Regions from separate parts of the Paenibacillus sp. FSL R5-0928 genome, predicted to be linked through region 1. Evidence: a T-box and tRNA genes for the amino acid it is inferred to sense, from the RefSeq annotation. Region 1 holds a T-box; the other holds one or more tRNA genes.
What was found. A T-box is a leader RNA that pairs with one kind of tRNA and senses whether it is charged. The one in region 1 lies ahead of metG (methionine--tRNA ligase), so its partner is inferred to be a tRNA-Met.
Positions count from the first base shown of each region.

Region 2: it has a tRNA-Met gene. The T-box ahead of metG (methionine--tRNA ligase) is inferred to sense a tRNA for this amino acid. The anticodon was not compared.

Region 1 is NZ_CP150225.1:5,072,009-5,075,258, forward strand. Features, by position in the region: gene metG (methionine--tRNA ligase) at 1-1,576, opposite strand, end outside; T-box leader at 1,624-1,884, opposite strand; gene yidD (membrane protein insertion efficiency factor YidD) at 1,925-2,188, opposite strand; gene MKZ16_RS23020 (transcriptional repressor) at 2,191-2,652, opposite strand; gene MKZ16_RS23025 (stalk domain-containing protein) at 2,873-3,250, opposite strand, start outside.
Region 2 is NZ_CP150225.1:981,591-984,840, forward strand. Features, by position in the region: rRNA gene MKZ16_RS04185 (23S ribosomal RNA) at 1-437, shown strand, start outside; rRNA gene rrf (5S ribosomal RNA) at 512-628, shown strand; tRNA gene MKZ16_RS04195 (tRNA-Ile) at 686-762, shown strand; tRNA gene MKZ16_RS04200 (tRNA-Asn) at 766-841, shown strand; tRNA gene MKZ16_RS04205 (tRNA-Ser) at 847-939, shown strand; tRNA gene MKZ16_RS04210 (tRNA-Glu) at 956-1,027, shown strand; tRNA gene MKZ16_RS04215 (tRNA-Val) at 1,034-1,109, shown strand; tRNA gene MKZ16_RS04220 (tRNA-Met) at 1,125-1,201, shown strand; tRNA gene MKZ16_RS04225 (tRNA-Met) at 1,273-1,349, shown strand; tRNA gene MKZ16_RS04230 (tRNA-Asp) at 1,375-1,452, shown strand; tRNA gene MKZ16_RS04235 (tRNA-Gln) at 1,469-1,543, shown strand; tRNA gene MKZ16_RS04240 (tRNA-Lys) at 1,551-1,626, shown strand; tRNA gene MKZ16_RS04245 (tRNA-Leu) at 1,642-1,726, shown strand; tRNA gene MKZ16_RS04250 (tRNA-Gly) at 1,734-1,808, shown strand; tRNA gene MKZ16_RS04255 (tRNA-Arg) at 1,819-1,895, shown strand; tRNA gene MKZ16_RS04260 (tRNA-Pro) at 1,928-2,001, shown strand; tRNA gene MKZ16_RS04265 (tRNA-Gly) at 2,014-2,084, shown strand; gene MKZ16_RS04270 (GreA/GreB family elongation factor) at 2,295-2,750, opposite strand; gene MKZ16_RS04275 (sporulation protein Cse60) at 3,147-3,250, shown strand, end outside.

The DNA of each region.
Region 1 (3,250 bases):
CCACATCCAGACGCGGGAAGATTGGATTGCCTTTCACCAGCTTTGTTCCCGCCGGAATCAGGCCAAAAGTCTTACCGCTATCCCAAGTCGTTAACTCACCAGGCTCAATACCCAGCTGTTCCCAGATCTTCGCTGGTGTTTGTGTCAAGAACGGCTGCAGCAGGATTGAAGCAGTACGCAGACCTTCCACAAGATGTCTCATCACAGAAGCCAACTCGGCAGTTCTATTTTCATCTTTGGCAAGTACCCAAGGTTGGGTCTCATCGATATATTTGTTGGTGCGGCTAATGAATGTTCCGATAGCTGTCAGCGCCACGGAGAACTCCATTTTTTCCATAGCTTCTTCTACTTTGGCATAAGTATTCTCAGCTGCAGCTTGAAGCTCACCATCAAATGCTGTTACATTTCCTTCATATGCCGGAATCTCGCCTGCAAAATACTTTTCAACCATAGCCCCTGTACGGTTCAACAAGTTACCCAGGTCGTTGGCAAGATCATAGTTAACCCGGTCTACAAAACTTTCCGGTGTGAACGTGCCATCAGAACCAAATGGTACCTCGCGCAGCAGGTAATAACGTAATGCATCCAAGCCATAACGATCAATCAGTGTCACAGGATCAACTACGTTACCTTTGGATTTCGACATTTTTCCATCTTTCATGAGCAACCAGCCATGGGCAAATACTTTTTTCGGAAGGGGTTCACCAAGCGCCATCAGAATGATCGGCCAGTAAATCGTATGGAAACGAACGATTTCTTTACCAACGATGTGTACATCCGCAGGCCAGAACTTGTCATACAAGGTGCGATCCTCGGAACCATAACCCAGAGCAGTAATATAGTTAGTCAAAGCATCAATCCACACGTACACGACATGCTTCTCGTCGCCCTTAACTTTTACACCCCAATCAAAGGTTGTGCGGGAAACTGCCAGGTCTTCCAGTCCGGGCTTGATGAAATTGTTAATCATTTCGTTCTTACGGGATTCCGGCAAAATAAACTCTGGATTCTCCTCGTAAAATTGCAGTAACCGATCCGCATATTTACTCATCCGGAAGAAATAACTTGCTTCCTTCACCAACTCAACCGGGTGGCCGCTATCTGGGCTTTTTGCACCAGTAATCACACCGTTATCATCACGCACAATATCAACTAATTGCGTTTCTGTGTAAAAGGTTTCATCTGGGATACTATACCAGCCCTCATATTCACCTTTATAGATATCTCCTTGCTGCAGCAACCGATCAAAAATATCCTGTACCACTTTTTTATGACGCTCTTCCGTAGTACGGATGAAGTCATCGTTCGAAATGTCCAGCTTGCGCCATAGCTCCTTAATACCAACAACAATGTCGTCTACGAACTGCTGAGGGGTCTTTCCTGCTTCCTCTGCCTTCCGCTCAATCTTTTGTCCATGTTCGTCTGTACCGGTTAGATAACGCACTTCGTAGCCGCGCAGACGTTTGTAACGGGCCATTGCGTCTCCTGCCACGGTTGAATAAGCATGTCCGATATGTAGCTTGTCACTCGGATAATAAATTGGTGTCGTTAGGTAAAACGTTTTTTTCTCACTCATTCGGTAATCATCCTTTCTTATTAAAAAACAAAAAACTCCCGTCCCCATAATGGGGCGAGAGTATAACTCACGCGATACCACCCAAATTTCCTGTCTCTTCACAGAGCACAGGCTTCGCCAGTTCCCTCGCGGGAACTGTCCATTAACGCTGGATCACGCTGTTATCTTACGTGAACCTCAATTGCAGTCCCCGCTCGAACACAGTTCCTCCCGGACCATATTCAATCTAACGCTCCATACCGGCTTTCAGCACATTCCGGCTCTCTGTAATGGACGTAACGATTTACTTATCCGTTCTTCGGAATTCATACTATTACTTGTGAATATACCCAAAGGTAAGGCACCATGTCAAGTCGCAGGGGCAGAATCCTTCTCAGCAGATTCATCTTGAAGCGGCGGCACAGGATCAAGTCCTCCAGGATGAAAGGGATGACATCTGGCAATCCGCTTAGCTGCAAGCCATGAGCCTTTCAGTGGACCATGGACTTCAATGGCTTCCAAGGCATAGGCAGAGCAGGTTGGATAGAAGCGACAGGTTGCTGGTTTAATAGGGGAAATGTACCTGCGGTACACCCGAATAGGCGCCTGAATCGTTCTGCGTAGGGTCACCATTTCTAAAGTCCCTTTTGTTTATCTGATGCTGCAACTAGTTCTTCTTCCCGGTTCTCTTCACATTCTTTGCAATAACCGAACACCTCAAATTTATGCTTGACTACCCGGAATTGATCGGGTGTATCCGTTAAATTCATCGGGCAGAAATTAATCGGGTAGGTCTTTTGGCATTGAAGGCAGATCATATGATGGTGATGATCCTGATGATTGCAGCTTCCCTTGAACTTCACTCCGTCTTCAAAGACAATCTGTTCAAGCACACCAAGCTCTTCCATTACACGAAGATTGCGGTACACCGTATCAAAGCTAAGCCCGCTATACTTGCGGCCCATATGCTCATATACATCCTTCGCTGACAAATATCCCTTATTCTCGCCGAATAACTGGGCAAGCGTTTTGCGTTGGTCGGTGATTCGCAGTCCTTGCCCCGACATGACTTCTAATATTTGTTCTGTCGACAGCATACGCTCATCTCCCATAAGATCAGTTCATTTATATTTCACTCTCTTAATAATGCCCCAAAATAAATGCCCCGTCAATGAAGCACAATGAAGCACCCCTACATAACCAATGAATTATTATATTTAAACAAAAGCCCGGCTGCGTATTCCTTTACGGAATATTCAGCCGGGCCTATATTGTAGATAATTCCCCAATAGAGCTTATAGGGATATTCCTATTCTGTTATTTCTTTGCTGGAAGTGGAGTGATGAGGAAATTGACCGGCAAGTTACTGCCTGAAGCTGCTGTGAACAAAATCTCCACACTGCCGCCATACTCACCACTACGATAAACCACACTGTTCATATCAGCATTAGCAAGACTTCCCACGCTTGGCATATGCACGATTTGATTATTAACCATAACCGGCCCCATATAGTTACCGCCACGTGGATTAAACGTAATCAAGGAGTTTGGTGCAACATTTTCGAATCTGATCTTGTATAATACCCCGAAATTACCGGCATTGGATGCTTCCGTACCTGCCATTGGGTCTACGCCAGCCAGGTTCTTATCACTGGAATTATCGCCTAGCAGAAGTTTTGCAGGGGTTTTTCCTAC
Region 2 (3,250 bases), 3.1 Mb from region 1:
GCTTATCTCCCCCAAGAGTCCACATCGACGGGGAGGTTTGGCACCTCGATGTCGGCTCATCGCATCCTGGGGCTGAAGTAGGTCCCAAGGGTTGGGCTGTTCGCCCATTAAAGCGGTACGCGAGCTGGGTTCAGAACGTCGTGAGACAGTTCGGTCCCTATCTGTCGTGGGCGCAGGAAATTTGAGAGGAGCTGTCCTTAGTACGAGAGGACCGGGATGGACGTACCGCTGGTGCACCAGTTGTTCCGCCAGGAGCATGGCTGGGTAGCTACGTACGGACGGGATAAGCGCTGAAAGCATCTAAGCGTGAAGCCCCCCTCAAGATGAGATTTCCCAATTAGTAAGACCCCTTGAAGACGACGAGGTAGATAGGTTGGAGGTGGAAGTGCAGCAATGCATGGAGCTGACCAATACTAATCGGTCGAGGGCTTATCCTATACTTAGAATGCAGATTCGTTTCGGATTCAGTTTTCAGGCGATTAAGCCTGAGCATTTACGCTGTAAATGCCCGTTTGGTGGCGATAGCGGAGGGGTTCCACACGTACCCATCCCGAACACGACCGTTAAGCCCTCCAGCGCCGATGGTACTTGGACCGAAGGGTCCTGGGAGAGTAGGACGCCGCCAAGCGGACAACCACATTACCCGTGGTATTTTTTTTGCCCTTAATATTAATATGTCTTAGAAGGGCCTTTAGCTCAGCTGGTTAGAGCGCACCCCTGATAAGGGTGAGGTCGGTGGTTCGAGTCCACTAAGGCCCACCATATTCCCTGATAGCTCAGTTGGTAGAGCACTCGACTGTTAATCGAGTTGTCACAGGTTCGAGTCCTGTTCGGGGAGCCATTTATGGAGAGGTGTCCGAGTTTGGCCGAAGGAGCACGATTGGAAATCGTGTAGGCGCCACAAGCGTCTCGAGGGTTCGAATCCCTCTCTCTCCGCCATAAAAATTATTAGCATGGCCCGTTGGTCAAGGGGTTAAGACACCTCCCTTTCACGGAGGTAACATGGGTTCGAATCCCATACGGGTCATATCATGGAGGCTTAGCTCAGCTGGGAGAGCATCTGCCTTACAAGCAGAGGGTCGGGGGTTCGATCCCCTCAGCCTCCACCATAATATTCTCACTGACGCGGGGTGGAGCAGCCCGGTAGCTCGTCGGGCTCATAACCCGAAGGTCGCAGGTTCAAGTCCTGCCCCCGCAACCAATTTACTCTTATACATTATGTTTAGGGATAAGCTGGTATGGTGAAAATGAATAGTATATACTTATTAATGACGCGGGGTGGAGCAGCCCGGTAGCTCGTCGGGCTCATAACCCGAAGGCCGCAGGTTCAAATCCTGCCCCCGCAACCAATTTACACTTATGCATTATGTCTATGGAACCGTGGTGTAGTTGGCCTAACATGCCTGCCTGTCACGCAGGAGATCGCGGGTTCGAATCCCGTCGGTTCCGCCATTTAGTTAATTATTATTGGGGATTAGCCAAGCGGTAAGGCAACGGACTTTGACTCCGTCATGCATAGGTTCAAATCCTATATCCCCAGCCATTTATGAGAGCCATTAGCTCAGTTGGTAGAGCACCTGACTTTTAATCAGGGTGTCGAAGGTTCGAGTCCTTCATGGCTCACCATTTTCTTTAAAGTGTGCGCGTGTGGCGGAATTGGCAGACGCACCAGACTTAGGATCTGGCGTTTCACGACGTGGGGGTTCGAGTCCCTTCACGCGCACCATGTTTTTGCGGACGTGGCTCAGCGGTAGAGCATCGCCTTGCCAAGGCGAGGGTCGCGGGTTCGATTCCCGTCGTCCGCTCCATATAGATTTTGCGCCCTTAGCTCAGCTGGATAGAGCGTTTGACTACGAATCAAAAGGCCGGGAGTTCGAATCTCTCAGGGCGCGCCATTTTTATTACTAAGCAGTTATAGTATTGTTAACGGGATGTAGCTCAGCTTGGTAGAGCACCTGGTTTGGGACCAGGGGGTCGCATGTTCAAATCGTGTCATCCCGATTTTATACCTTTGCGGGTGTAGTTCAATGGTAGAACTTCAGCCTTCCAAGCTGATAGCGTGGGTTCGATTCCCATCACCCGCTTATAATGAGAAACACCTGCCGGTATTAGGCGGGTGTTTTTTTGTGTAACTAAGCATGTATGGATACAATAGAGACTAGAGATTTTTATTTAGGGAGGGACCTGTGTTAAAGGGAATTGGACATATCTTACGGAGACTTAAATAATAGAAACGCCCCCCTCCTTAATATAGGAAAGGGACGCTGCTGTAGTGGGTTTATAAGGGATCGTCCTTATATAAGAACGCCTACCTCACCATTATTCACGAACTTAATACTTTCGATCTTCACCTCTAGTTGACCTGAAGGAATCGCTAGCTGACAAGTACTGCCGAGCTCAGCCAGCAGCAACTGCATGCCTATAGGTGACAACATAGAAATCTTGTTATCATTAGGTTCTGCTTGGTTAGGAAATACGATGGTATAGATATCTGTAGTATTATCGTCCAAGTAACGAAGCTGCAACTGGCTTCCGATAAAGACCTGAGAATTTAAATCTTCACCATTAAACTCAGTTAGTAATTGTTCCAGCTCAGAGCAATAACGGGACAACAGCGTTTCAGCATTGCTTCTATCCTTGCTTCGTACCGGAAAGTATTGATTTAGAAATGCGATTTTTTCTTCATCAAAATAGATAAGCTGCTGAAGCAGCTGTGTCCGTGAGCCTTCATAGATAAGACTATGGTTCATAGTAGATTTCACCCCCTCTAAGTAGCACATTCCTTGTAAACTTGTTATGGTGTGTTGCCATCTTAAAATCCCTCCTATACAAATAGAGGTCCCCCAATGGAGACCTTCTGATCAGTATACCAGCTTCTATTTGTAAATCCAATCCATTTTAAAAGGGGAATTAAAACCTTCTAAATATTGTAATGAAAACCTTTGACTATTACATACTTGGGTGCTATGATAGGCTGATGCATAGGCATTTCGTAGAAAACTGCGAAATGCCTATACTGTATTTTGAAGATATTTTTACATTAATTGTTACCTGGGGAGTGATACGCCATGTACATTTCGTTGAGTTCACATATAGATTCCAGAACTATAAAATAACTACTTAATTTATTAAAGGAGGAGATCAGGATGATTCAAGTTAAAGAGTTTGTAGATGCTGATAATTCTTATGCAGAGAATAAAGCTAATGAGTTCCTGGCAGGACTACGGGAGGAACAGATTGTGAATATCTG